2 regions of the Bradyrhizobium sp. 172 genome follow, and region 1 is predicted to be linked to the other one. Evidence: riboswitches for the same ligand, from Rfam matches in the RefSeq annotation. Region 1 holds a riboswitch; the other holds the start of a gene.
The links. Region 1 has a riboswitch for cobalamin ahead of IVB07_RS24930 (TonB-dependent receptor). Riboswitches for the same ligand answer to the same signal wherever they lie in the genome.
Positions count from the first base shown of each region.

Region 2: linked by a shared signal. The riboswitch ahead of metE (5-methyltetrahydropteroyltriglutamate--homocysteine S-methyltransferase) and the one ahead of IVB07_RS24930 (TonB-dependent receptor) in region 1 are both predicted to bind cobalamin.

Region 1 is NZ_CP064701.1:5,149,377-5,156,433, forward strand. Features, by position in the region: partial or broken gene IVB07_RS24915 (hydantoinase/oxoprolinase family protein) at 1-1,712, opposite strand, end outside; gene IVB07_RS24925 (PepSY domain-containing protein) at 2,181-3,617, opposite strand; gene IVB07_RS24930 (TonB-dependent receptor) at 3,629-5,986, opposite strand; cobalamin riboswitch at 6,102-6,304, opposite strand; gene IVB07_RS24935 (histidine phosphatase family protein) at 6,377-6,949, shown strand; gene cobT (nicotinate-nucleotide--dimethylbenzimidazole phosphoribosyltransferase) at 6,950-7,057, opposite strand, start outside.
Region 2 is NZ_CP064701.1:7,028,859-7,035,915, forward strand. Features, by position in the region: gene IVB07_RS33380 (cytochrome-c peroxidase) at 1-536, shown strand, start outside; gene IVB07_RS33385 (hypothetical protein) at 1,375-1,539, shown strand; gene IVB07_RS40535 (hypothetical protein) at 1,979-2,107, opposite strand; gene metE (5-methyltetrahydropteroyltriglutamate--homocysteine S-methyltransferase) at 2,491-4,806, opposite strand; cobalamin riboswitch at 4,906-5,105, opposite strand; gene IVB07_RS33395 (hypothetical protein) at 5,477-5,647, shown strand; gene IVB07_RS33400 (4Fe-4S binding protein) at 6,208-6,411, opposite strand; gene IVB07_RS33405 (EAL domain-containing response regulator) at 7,031-7,057, opposite strand, start outside.

The DNA of each region.
Region 1 (7,057 bases):
ATAGCCGAACAGCTCGTGGTGCCGGGCCAGAAAATCCTTCTTCAGCGTGATGACGTCGAGCGGTCGCGCGAACGGCACCGGAATGGCGTCGTTCTGCGCCGCGTAGCGCATCAAGGCCACCAGCTCGATCTGAATCTCGGTCGCGGCAACCCCGTTGGCGATCAGCGGCGCCGAGGCATCGTCGATCAGCACCCCGATCCGCTCCGACACACGGGCGAGGTCGATGCCATCGAGCGCAGCGCGCAGAGTTTGCTGCTGGAGGAAGCTGAAATCGGCAGTGAGACAGCCCAGTGCCGAAAACGCACTCGACGCGCTGGGAACGACGACCTCGGCAATCCCGTAGAGATCTGCAAGGCCCGCGGCATGCATCGGGCCACCACCGCCAAAGGCGAGCAGCGTGCAGTCGCGCCCGTCGATGCCGCGCTCGACGGTGACGCGGCGGAGCGCGCGCGCCATTGTCGCGTTCGCGACCTTGATGATGCCGAGCGCGGTTTCGGTCAGGCTCAGCCCCAGAGTGCGCGCGATCGGCGCGATGACATCACTGGCTGCCTTGATGTCAATTCCGATCCGGTCGCCGAGTTTGGCGTCCGGATTGAGATAGCCGAGCACGGCGTTGGCATCGGTGATGGTCGGCTCGGTACCGCCGCGGCCGTAGCAGGCCGGTCCAGGCTCGGAGCCGGCGCTTTCCGGTCCGACCGTCAGGCCACCGGAGCCGTTGCGCACGATCGAGCCGCCGCCCGCCCCGATCGAGTGCACCGCGAGCATCGGCTGGCGCAGCGGCTTGTCGCCGAGCATGCGGCCGTCGGTCATCTCGGCCTGACCGTCGACGATCAGGCACACGTCGGTCGTGGTGCCGCCCATATCGAACGTCAGCATCCGGGACGTGCCGAGCTGGCGCGCGATGCTGACCGATGCGGAGACGCCGGCCGCGGGGCCCGACATCGCCATCACCAGCGGCCGCCGCTTCACGGCCGAGATCGGCACCATGGCGCCGGCCGAATGAAACACCTGCAGGCCGGGACCGATCGGCAGCCGCAGCTCCAGTTCGCTGAGATATTCCACCGCAATCGGCATCGCCGCGGCGTTGAACACGGTCGCCGAAGTCCGCTCGTATTCGCGCGCCTCGGGATTGACCTCGTGCGACAGCGAGACGTGGGCAACGACGCCCTTGAGCCGCTCGCCGAGCATCTTCTCGTGCACCGGATTGGCATAGGCATGCAGCAGCGCGACCGCGACACTCTGCACGCCGGTCCCCTTCAGCCAGGCCACCAGACGCTCGATCTCCGCGTCATCCAGCGCCTTCAGCACCCGGCCCTCGTGATCGAGGCGCTCAGCAAGCCCGAAGCATCGTTCCGGCGGCACCAGCGGCAGCGATTTTGGCGGGACGTCGAGACGATAGAGATCGCGGCGGCGATAGCGCGCGATCTCCAGCACGTCGGCAAAGCCTTCGGTCGCCACCAGTGCCACTTTCGGCAGCCGTCCTTCGACGATGGCGTTGGTCACGCGCGTGGTGCCGTGGACGAAGCGCTTGACCTCGCTCTTGCGCAGGCCGACCGCCTCGTCGCCTCCAGCATCGCCTGAACCGGAGCTTGAGGTCGCGACGGCACCTTCGCGATCCGTGCCTCCGCGGGGGAGTGTCGGATCGCGATGATGTCGGTGAAGGTGCCGCCGATATCGGTGCCAACTTCCCAGTGATTTTCGTCAGTGCTCATGTGTGGGTCAGCTGCGGACGACATTCGAACCGGACGCCGGGTGGTTCCCGTCCTTCGCGAGGTTCAATCGCAAACCGAGAGCGCTCATCATCATCCCCTGTCATGCCACCGCTTGCGAGCGTGGGACAGAGCGATGGCCTCGGGATAGGGCCAGAGTTGTCGCAATGCACTGGACCAGCCCGCGACCGGCGCGGCGCGGCGAGGCACATTTTAGTGCAGCCCTGCCCGCATGGAGAGCACGTCGGTGTGGATCGTTCGACGCGACATAAGTGCGGCGCACCACGAATTTTCCCGGACGAAACACCACATCCGCTGCAGCGCAATCCACGCGCCCCGCACGCCTGTCTAATTTGCAGGCGATCGACCGGCCCTACGGACCATGCGATTGCTTATGAGCTATGCATGGCAGTCGGCTCAGCCTCTCTTTATTGTACGATCAGTAAGCGGTGGTTTTGCCCGCTCCGGCTCTCAGGCCGCGAAGGACGGACGCAGGCGGCGCCAGCCGATGATGATGCCCGTGATGGAGAACAGAAAGCCAAGGGAGCAGAGCCCGACGACCAAGCCGTCGCGCAGCAACGGATGCGCGACGAGAACCGGAAAATCCAACGTATGCAGCGCGCCGTAGAACCAGCGATAAGCTCGCCGCGATGAATCCAGCCTTTGCAGCAAATTGCCGTCGGCGCCGTCGATGTCGAACCAGAGGTCACCGCAATACGAGCGGTAGACCGGGGCGCCCGGGACAGTGGACCGCGCGGGATAGTTGTCGTCCTCGGCAAGTACAGACGGACCGCCGCAGCCGGCCGCGAGGCGCGCGGTCAGCCCCTGGACCTCGTGCACATCCAGAGATCTCGTTGGTCCATCGCGGGGCGCATCCCCTGCCTCGATCAAGGTCTGACCGGCAAGGGCGATCCGATCCCGCCGATAGAGATTGCCGTTGAAGGCAAACCATTCGATCTCACGGGCCGACGGCGATACAGGCTGCCGATCGAACGATGGAGCCGTCGTCCAGTTCGGTGAGGCGTTCATCACGCGTGATTCAGCGGAGATCAATTGCCCACGCGAGAACAGCCGCCCGTGATCCATGGAGAGCCAGCCGCTGAAAATCCAGGTCAGCACGAACACCATCGCCGCGAGGCCGATGAGATGATGCAGCGCATGCCAGCCGCGACAGGGCGAGCCGATCAGACCGCTTCGAGGTTTGATCCGCGCAAGGCCGAGCACAGCGCCCAGCAAGGCCGCGATCAGGGCCAGCAGCGACAAGGTCCAGACCACGCGATCCCACAGCGACCAATTGCTTCGCAGGATCGTTGGATAGATCCAGTGCAGCACGCTGCCGACGAGATTCCAGGTCCGCTCGCTGCGCGTCGTATCCAGGACGATCTCGCCGGTGAGCGAGGAGACATAGACCTCCGTTCCAGCGGCGTCGCCCAGGGCAACCCGAAACAAGGGCCGGTGGCGGTCAAAGCCGTTCGGCACGCTCCATTGGTCATAGTCCGCGCGCGCAAGGATTGCGGCCCGCGCGGCATCCAGCCCGCGGCTGCGCGCGTGGTCTCGCGCGATGGCCAGCGCGACGTCGGAAGATGCGACCGAGGCGCCGGCTCCGTCGGAGGCACGCACTGCGCCCGCGCGCGACGGCCCCGAGACGACATAGACCGGTCCGTCACTGCGCTGGATCAGGCGAACGCGAGTCGCATCAGCAATGCCGCTCGCGGCCACGGCATCGGCGACCGCAAGCTGCCTCGTCTCGGCGCCATCCAGCGGCCCAAGCCCGGCGAAGCGTTCCGCTTCCGTCAGAGACGGAAACGGAACGAAGTGCATCACGATTCCCGTCGCGAACCACATCGCGAACAGCAGGCAGAACGCGATCCCGAGCCATCGATGCAGCAGGACGATCGCGCGCATCATCGATCAGCATCCTACCATTTGAATGCGGCCGAGAGTTCATAGGTGCGCGGTGCACCCAAGAGGATCTGGTCGGGATAGAACGGATCGCCCCAGATCGCATAGCGCTTGTCGGCGATGTTGCGCACCCGGAAAGTCAGGCGAGCCTGGTCGACCGCGTTGAACACCGTCTTCGGGATGTCGACGAAGGCATAGACGTCCGCGACAGTGTAGGCCTTCATCGTCACGACATTCGCATCGGTGTTGTAGCGGTCGCCGACGTGACGGCCGGTGACGCCGACTTCCACGGGCCACGGCGTGAAGAACCGATACGACGCTCCGGCATTCGCCACGACGCGCGGCACGTTCGGCGGCGTGTTGCCGGAGAACGAGCCGCCGACAAAATTAAAGTCGGCGTAGCGCGCATCGACATAGGCGATGTTGCCCCAGAGACGCAGGGGACCGATCGGACGCACGGACGCGGCAAGCTCGACGCCCTTCGATTCCTGCCGTCCGGCAAGGTTGAGCTGCATGCCGCCGGCCGCGGCATAGACGTTCTTGCGCAGGATGTCGTAGGCCGAGAACGACCACTCCGCCCGGTTGTCCCAGAACAGGTGCTTGACGCCGGTCTCGTAGGTGCGCGCGGTGGTCAGGTTCAGCGGATCGGTCGGATTGAGCAGGAAGATGTTGTTGGCCGAGATGTCTGCGCCGGTGGCGTATTGGCTGAAAAAGGTCAGGCCCGGTACGGCTTCCCAGGTGTAGCCGATACGGCCCGTGGTCGGGACCCAGGATTGCGAGAACGGGAAGTTCGCCTTCTCCAGACCGAACTTGTCGGTCGAATTGCGGTCGAGCCCGATATGCTCGACGCGCAGGCCGCCGACCAGCGCAAAGGTCCGTGTCAACTTCAACCGGTCCTCGAACGACAGCGCCTCATTGTCGATGCGCGCGGTCTGCTGCTGAATGGTGAGCAGGCCGTAATAGCCGCGAGGCGGATCGACCAGCGGAACGGAATCGCCGGGGAAATTTGCGGCGCCCGGCCTCACGAAATCAAGGTAGCTTGAGGAAAGCGTCGTGACCAAACGGTTGTCAAAGCCGGCGATATTCGCATCCCAGATCAAATCGGTGACGTTGCCGACCAAGCGTTGGCTGTGCGCGACATAGAAGCGCTCACGATCGACCATGTTGGTCCCGGAATTGAACGCCTCTATCTCATTGTTGAACCATGTGCGCTCAGCTCCGTAAGCATAGGCTTGACTTTTCAGCGTCAGGTCGGGCGCCAGATTCAGCTCGAAACCGCCGCGCAGCCACACCTCCTTCGCTACGTTCCTGTTGTCGAGGACGTTGTAGTTAGTATTGAAGGTGCGGTCGTCGATCGTGACGGCACCGAGATCGGTTTTGTTGTAGTTCGAGACGTAATTGCCGGAAACGATCCCCGTCGTCGCATGCGAGCCGCTGAAGGCAATCGGCACCAGCGGCGCACCCCAATAGGCTTTCGAGCGATCTTCCCGATACTCGATCGCGCCCCAGACCTTGAGGCTGTCGGAGATGCGGTAGTTGAGCTGGCCGGAGACATTGAGCGTCTTGGTGTTGGTGTCGTCGGCAAAGCCGTTGAGCGAGGAACGGCTGACGTCGAAGCGGTAGTCCAGCCCCTGCACATTGGTGCTGCCGCCCGAGCCGTAATGCGCCCGGAACGAGTTCAGCGAGTCCCAGGAGAAATCCGCCTCGTTCCGGATCGGACCGGTGTGCGGCTGCTTGGTGACGAAGTTGATCGCGCCGCCGGCGGCGCCCTCGCCTGACATCAGTGATGCCGGACCCTTCAGGAATTCGACAGCCTCCAGATTGGCCGTGTCCATGATCCGCGAGGTCATGTTCTGCGGACCGATCTTGATGCCGTTGTAGAGCGTGTTGATCTGGCTGTTGGTGAAGCCGCGCATGGAGAAAGCCGAAGGCTCGGCCGGATTGTCGCCGGCTGTGACGCCCACCGCTCCGTGCGCGACGTCGGAGACTGTGCGGTAGCCCTGCTCGCGCATGGTTGCGGCCGAGATCACCTCCACGGTCGCGGGTGTTTCTCGCACGGTCAGGCCGAGGCGCGAAGCGCTTTCGGCGACGGCATTGGTGTTGAGCGGCGTCTGTGCCGCCGTGGTCGGCACGACGGGCTTGGGCACTGCGGATGCAGTCCCCGGCCGGCGCGCTGCTGCGCGGCGTGAGCTCTGCGCGTCCCGTCCGGCCGGGCTGGACTGCCTGCGGGATTGTGGCGCCGACACCTCGACGGGCGGCAGTGGCTCGCGGGCCTGCTGCGCCAAGGCCGCTGGCATGTCGATGGCGACGAAAGATGTGAGAGCGGCGGATGCCAGTAGGAAACGGCGTGGTCGTACGATACGAAGGGAATACACGGTCTTGGACCTCGGAGTGACGTCAGTGGCACGTCACCGCGAACCAGGGTCCCATCGTCCGGCTTGCAGCCTTCCGATGAAGCCGAATGTCTGTACTCCCCGACCGACATCTTCGCGTGTGACCACGGCTGACGGCAGGTCTCCTGGCTCGCGGGTCAGTACCTTGCATCGCCTTCCCGGGACCGAGATACCCAGTGGCTCGTGACGCAAGATTCGCCGCTTACAGTTGCGGGGGCAGCCACGGCATTGGGGACAAACTCCCCGCACCGCATTCCCTTTTCATCCCCTCTCGGGGAAACCGTCGCGAGCATCTAGGATTACGATCCAGACAGAGTCAATGTGCCAGTTGCGGCGTTATTGCCACAACGACCAGTTTCCTTGGAGATAAGCATGGGAGGCGAGACCTTCCTCTGGCTGATACGGCACGCGCCCGTCGATGGCGTCGCGGGGACGATCCATGCGGCCGACGCACCGGCCGATCTCGGCGCTCGGGCGCAGCTGGAGGCACTGCGGCAGCGCCTGCCACAGGACGCCGCGAGCTATGCGAGCCCGTCGCGGCGCACCGTCGAAACGGCCCGCGCGCTGGGGCTCGAGCCGCTGCAGCTGGACGAATTCAGCGAGCAAGACTTTGGCGACTGGACCGGCCGTCGGCATGACGAACTCGCCGCGACCGGTGGCGAGGCCTATGCACGGTTCTGGAGCGATCCGGCGCGCGGACGGCCGTCCGGCGGCGAAAGCTTTGAGGAACAGGTCGCGCGGGTCCGCCTGGGTTTGTCGAAGATCGGCACCGGGGCCGCAACGCTCGTCGTGCATTCCGGCACGATCCGGGCGGCGCTGTGCATCGCGCTCGACCTGACGCCACAAGCGGCCCTGCGCTTCGTGATCGATCCGCTGTCGCTGACCAGGATTGACCGGCTCGCGACCGGCTGGCGCGTCGTCTCCGTCAATCAGCGGACGATTTGATCAGGCCGGACGATCAGGCACATTGGCCTGCGCAAAGGTCGCCATGCCGTTGTGGAGCGCGCAGGCCGACCGCACAAGCGGCAGCGCGATGGCCGCGCCCGATCCTTC
Region 2 (7,057 bases), 1.9 Mb from region 1:
GCTTTGAAAACTTTGCGAAGGCAATCGAGGCTTTTGAAGCCACTCTCATCACACCTGCGGCCCCGTTCGATCAGTATTTGGAGGGCAATACACATGCTCTCGATGATCAGCAGAAGTCAGGGTTGGCGCTGTTTATGGAGAAGGGATGCTCCTCTTGCCACAATGGAATCAATGTCGGTGGACAGGCCTACTTCCAGTTCGGCGTGATGAAGAAGCCGGACGCAACCCTGCTTCCGCAAGCCGATAAGGGCCGATTCGCGGTCACCAAGGCGGTCGGCGACGAATATGTCTTCCGCGCTGCGCCGTTGCGGAACGTTGCTTTGCGAGCCCCTTACTTCCATTCGGGCCAGGTTTGGAGCCTGAAGCAAGCTGTTGCCTTGATGAGTGAAATCCAGCTCGGCGCCAAGCTTAGCGATGGGGAAGAAAACGACATTGTCGCGTTCCTGAATTCGCTTACCGGGCGGCTACCTAAGATCGAGTATCCGATACTACCCACCCGGACGAACACGACGCCAAAGCCTTCAATAGACAGATAGGATTAACAGCACCGGCCTCATATCTTGCCGAATGATAACAGATGCGACGCAAGAACCCGGCGTCCCGCAATGACGTTAAAATGAATGATCCCGTGCTGTCACTCATAACCAAGCGATCGGGTAGGAGGAAGCCTCGCGGCTTCCCCCTCCCACACCACCCTACGTACGGACCCGTAAACCGCGGTTAGTCAAGCCCGATTGAGATGGCGGTGCAGTCCAATGAGGAACGGCAGACCGAGGTGCACGAAAAAGGCGGCGCGATAAGCGTCGTTCATGTGGCTGGCCCCGGCATTCCACCAGGCCACGGCCGTTGAAGGCCGACTGCCATGCCCGCTCCGGATCGAGCCCACGTTGCATCAAGCGCTTGGCAGGTGTCCATGGTCGCTTCCACGGGCGCCAGAGGCCCGCCTTGGGGTCGGACGAATAGCCGTGGCCAGCGTTGCGGTGCCGGCTTGCGAACGCGTCCCTCAGCGCCATCCAAAGCCGGTCATCAAGAGAGCGCGCGATTCGCTGTCCACGCCGCGGATGCCCTTGGTCAGTAAGACGCGGTCCACGATGGGCCCGAGCAGCTTCTCTATTTTTTTGGCCGACCCTCTCCCACATCTCCGTTACGGCCGCCCAGTGAGCTTCCTGCTCCTCGTGACTCTCAGTGTCCGGCGTCCAGCCAGCCGACACCCGGCGCATGAACTATGGCGACACTCCGGGCGCGGCTCTCGCTGTCCGTCCAGACGCGATGGAGTTCGCCTGCCAAGGCCGTTGCCTGGCGGTGGGTCGGATGCACGGGAGCGTCATTGCGGACGGCCTGCCAAACACCCTCTAGATAGGCCGCGGCGACTCCATGCGCGACTTCGCTTCGCTGGGCTCTGTGGGTGCGGAGGGAAAATCGAACGGCCTGAGCGCTCTCGCTAGGCGTCACAAAAACGAAATCATCACCGAGCGGAATAGCCAGCTCGATGCCCGCAGCCTTGGCGCGGACGTCCGCTGGAATGCGCCGCACGAATGAAGGAAAGCAAGACCCGTCCCGGCGCATCGGCCGAACAACCCTGAACAGCAATGTTACACCCCATTGTTACACAGTCGGGGCCAGCGCAACACTCTGAAAGAGCATAACTTCTCGAATTGCTGCACATCAAGAAGTTGATGGTGCCCAGGAAAGGACTCTGACCTCCAAGTCATCGACCGGACACCACTCCGGTCGAATCGCGCCAGTCACGGCGGTCCGCGCCATGCCTGGCGCACCAAAAAAAGCCCGGCCTCCTCCGGAGGCCAGGCGAAAGTCACGCAGGAACGACGCTGCTTTACGCATCGCACCAGCTTTCGTCGGCAGGGAGGACTTACCGCCGATCGATCTTCGGCGAGGGCATTCGCCGTCAAACAAGGAGAAACGGATATCACTCCGCGCGAAATCTGGAGCCGTTTGCCTTCCGCTCCTGTCGGAAACTTCACGACTTTTCCACCACTCGCCCGCTGTCCGGTTGGGACGGCAGTGCCTTGACCGAGATGGGATCCTGCGCCGGTTTGGCTGCCGTGCCCTGAAACACAAGCGGCAGTTTGCCGTCGCACAGCAGCATTTGGTACGTCCCCAAAAACCAACAACGCTCGATTACCTCTCCCGAAGAGCGTGCCAGGGCCTGAATTTCGTATGACGTTCCGTAAGGACCGTAAAATAGATTGTTGTGATGAGACGCATCCACGCGATGGATAAATGAAAAAGTCGGGCTGTGCTTCGCGTCGAGCGTTAATGACGTCGCAATAGGACCTGATCGGACCTCGCCGGCATGCTGTCGGCCGTCGGGTCGAGAATCGAGCTTGTCGCCGGCTGTATGCGACCGCCTCCGCCGACGCCCGCCCGCATTCCGCGGCGCTGGGAACTTTGAAAGCTCCCAAGGACATCGTAAGCCCCCAAAGCGCGTGCATCTTGTTCACAAACGCGTTGGCGAAACGCTCCGGCCCATCATGGCTCGGCCCGCAACTCGCGTGCGGCGGCCACCATATTGACGAGCGCGGGACGCACCTCCTCCCACCTTCGCGTTTTCAGTCCGCAGTCGGGATTGATCCAGAGCTGCCGATCGGAAACTCGCTGCCGCGCCAACACAATAAGCTGCTTGATTTCCGCCGCTGCGGGAATGCGCGGTGAATGAATGTCATAGACGCCGGGCCCGATCTCATTGGGATATTTGTAGCTCTTGAAGGCCTCGAGCAATTCCATCTTAGAACGCGACGTCTCGATTGAAATGACGTCGGCATCCATTGCTGCGATCGCATCGATGATTTCGTTGAACTCGGAATAACACATGTGAGTATGGATCTGAGTTCCGTCGGCGACCGGGGAGGAGCAAAGGCGGAAGCTGTCCACCGCCCAATCGAGATAGTTCTTCCACTGCGATTTGCGTAGCGGCAATCCCTCCCGCAACGCAGCCTCGTCGATCTGGATCATGGTCGCTCCAGCCGCCTCAAGGTCGATGACCTCATCTCGGATCGCGAGAGCGATCTGTCGGCATGTCTCGCGCCGCGAGATGTCGTCACGGACAAACGACCAGTTCAGGATCGTCACCGGTCCGGTCAGCATAGCCTTGACGGGTTTTTTGGTCAGAGACTGCGCATAGCGCCACCATTCGACGGTCATGGGCTTCGGCCGGGAGACATCTCCGAACAGGATAGGCGGACGAACGTACCGCGAGCCATAAGACTGAACCCAGCCATGCTTGGTGAAAGCGAAGCCCAACAGCTGCTCGGCAAAGTATTGAACCATGTCATTGCGCTCGAACTCACCGTGTACGAGCACGTCCAGGCCGATATCTTCCTGCCACTTCACGGTACGGGCTGTCTCCGCTTTCAGAAGCTGCTCGTACTGCGTGTCATTCAACGTTCCCCGCGCATGAGCCGCGCGCGCATTCCGGACATCGGCCGTTTGCGGGAAGGATCCGATGGTTGTCGTTGGAAACATCGGCAATGCGAACGCGACGCGCTGGACGTCGGCACGCTGGGTGAACGCACTGCGACGGCGAAGCATGCTATCGTCGATCGCGGCGATTCGTCCGGCGACATTCGCATTGTGGATCTCGGGCGATGTTTCGCGGGTGACGGCTGCCCCCTCCGAAAGCGCAAGTTCATCGGCCACCTCGGCAGCATGGCCGGCCAGCGCTTTGCCCAATATCGAAAGTTCCTTGATCTTCTGAACTGAGAACGCCAGCCATGTCTTCAGATTGGGATCGAGATCGGTCTCTAGCTCAATGTCGATCGGAACATGAAGCAGCGAGCAGGAAGGAGCAATCTGAACACGGTGCCTGCCCAATTTTTGGACCATAGGAGCAAGTTGGTCGAGCAGCGCCGGAAGATTGGAGCGCCACACGTTCCGACCATCAACGACGCCTAGTGAGACCACGAGATCTCTACGGGTTGTGGCGACAATTGCGTCCAACTGGTCAGGTGCCCGAACCAGATCCACATGAAGCCCGGCAACGGGCAAGGCCAAGGTTGTTTCAAGATTGTCGCCGATAGCCCCGAAATATGTGGCCAGCATTATTTTAAGGGCCGGCACAACCTTTGCGAAATGAGCATAGGCCCGGCGGACAGCCGCCCGCGATGCTTCGTCGACGTCCATCACCAGGCATGGCTCGTCCAGCTGAACCCATTCAGCACCGCGCGAGGATAGTTCGCGGAGAACATCGACATAGACTGGGAGGAGCCGATCGAGCAGCGACAGCGGATTGAATGCGGGATTTGCGCTTTTGCCGAGCTTCAGGAAAGTGACTGGGCCAACTAGGACGGGGCGCGTTTGGTAGCCGAGGCTTTTTGCCTCCTCATATTCCTCGATCGGCTTTCGAGAGGAATACTTAAAGATCTGATCCCGGTGAAATTCCGGCACCATGTAGTGGTAGTTGGTATCGAACCACTTCGTCATTTCCTGTGCGGCTACGCCAGGCCCGTGCTGAGCGTGACCACTGTCCTGAGCGCCACGCGCCATGGTGAAGTAGGTCTTGAGCGACACAGGACCTTCGGTCCAGCCATAGACGTCGGGAATGGCGCCGACCATTAGGCTGGTATCGAGCACATGGTCGTAAAACGAGAAGTCATTCGAAGGAATGACGGTCGCACCGCGGGATTTCTGCCGTGCCCAATTAGCGGCACGAAGTCCACTCCCCGCCTCGAGGAGCTCGGCTTCGCTGGAGTTTCCCGCCCAGTAGCTCTCGAGCGCGACTTTGAGTTCGCGTCGTGGGCCGATGCGTGACGTCCCCAGTGTGGCAACGGGAAGCGAAAGAAAAGACATAGCTCAGACCCCATGATTGGGGCAAAGGCCATGGCGGACGCATGCAGCGAATATCGCGTGAGCGACAGCTGCTTGGCGCACACCGGGACACCCCGCCCGTGGACGATATATTGTCGAGGCAGGTCTCCTGGCTCGCGGGTCGTCGCTGCTGTCCGGCCTTCCCGAAGCCGCATGGCTTCAGTGACTTCGTTGGACAGCGGCTCGCCGCTTACAGTTGCGGGGGCAGCGCCGGCATTGCACCGGCTTCCCTCTTAGCTCCGGATCAAACGAATCCGAAGACCACGACGACTGGCATTAGGCGCACGAGGATCGATCCGTCAACCTACTAAGTGTCGCCGCGATATTGCCCAAGCGATTGCGAGCTGTACCAGCTAGGGCACAACGGTCTTACTCCCGGCCTGGTAAAAACGCCTAGATCTGTGGAGCCTCCGCTTGTGAATGCGTCCGTCAACACCCGCTTGGCGTACTCGGATGAGCCAACGCGAGCAGAACGAACGCGGTGGGCGCTTCGACATCTGCGTGATCGCGACAATCCGGTCTTTTCCGTCAGCAGCTTCTCGAACTCGCCCGCGAGGACGTTTGCGATCATCCTCGGCCGGCATCCGCTTGATCACAGCGCCATGAGGCTTCTTAGGAATTGTCAAGGCCGGGTTGCTCCAGGATCAAACGGATGATCAGGCCGGACTGCCCGGACTGCCTGTGTTCGGCGGACCCCGCGACGAGCCGTGAGCTCGATCGCTCCGTGGCGTTGGTCAAGATGATCTCCTTCGGTGTGCCAAGCATTTACGTGCTGAGCGACTTTGGCCGCGCATTCGTTGTTTCCGTCGCCGCTGGCGAGTAGTGCAGCCTGGACGTTGGCCTGCGCGGCATCGCAGGAACAGTTCCGGACGTCAGGATGCGCGCTAACTTGCGAAACTGGAGTAAGCAGCGAGAGCGCGGGCGGCGGGGATCCTGTTACGACCCTAGCTCCATGCACTCGTGCATGGTGACCGTGGGCAAGCGGATGCCGAGCTTCTCGTACGTCTTCAGGATCTCCGGACCGATCTCGTCGCGCGTGGAGACCGTCTCTTCGGCTTCGAAGTGACCTAGCTTTAGATATCCTGCAAGCTGATCTTGGGATATTCGACGCCCGTCCACCTCGCCTCGGCTCGTCAGCCAACGACGATAAGCCTCAACGCGACGACCTGGAGCATCGAGGCGGCCTTGTCATTATTCGAAACAAATTTGACGGTCTCCTCTGACCGAGCCCTTCGAGCGTTTCTCGGAGTCGATCAGCGCCTTAAGCTCATAACGATGTTGATCGACCTCGATACGCCGCACGCGGACGGCGGCCTCCACAAGCTCGACATCTAGTCCTTCGTTCGCGAAATCGAGCGGTGAAGCCTTCTGGACGCGGGCTGGTTATGTTGTCTTAGACGGGACACAGGTGTCAGGCACCGGACAGACCACAGCGCATTGCGGCGTGTCGGAATGGCCCTCGCACTCCGTACACTTTTTTGCATCGATAACGTAAATGTCGCGCTTGAGGCTGATCGCCGCGTTGGGACACTCGAACTCACATGCCCCACAAACGGTACATTGCGAAGCGACGATCTTGTAAGCCATGCCTTCCGACTCCTTAGGCGAGCGATGCCATTGGCGATCCCTTTCAAATGCCGTGCCAAGGACAGGCGCGCTCAATGATGGGCAATTTGCCCAATGGTGCTGTGCGGGGTCTGAGACCATGTTGCATCTGCGACAGCATGGGCCGCTTCAATATCAAGCCGTGCGAGCCCTCGGGCCCCTACTCCGATAGCCAGTCGCGACTCGACTGCAGCGAGTTTCCGTCGGTTTGTCTGGCATGGCAGCGCGGGGCCAAGCGACGCTCGACGATTCCCGAAACCGGCAGCGCGAGTAAAAGCCGCGAGCCGACGCACGTCTACGCCGGATGTCGGCAAACCTCCGGTCACACGCCCTGACCGGAGATTTTGTCCAAGCCGCGCTCACGCCTGCAACGTTAACTCCGCGGATTGACTCGCTGGAGCCTTGCCAAAAGGGCTTTGTGCTACAATAACCTTCGGCATCGCTTCGGAGGGAAATGAAGTTCGGCCGGGAGGAGCGATACTGGGTTTGCAAAGTGACCGATTAAATTGCAGTCAGCCGCATGCCTGGTGCCGAGTAGGCATGCCGCGCGGGCCAGCGCTGGTACGCTTTGCCTGGCTGTGCTCAGTCACTCCTCATACAACTATTTTGGACGAAGTGGAACAGGGCT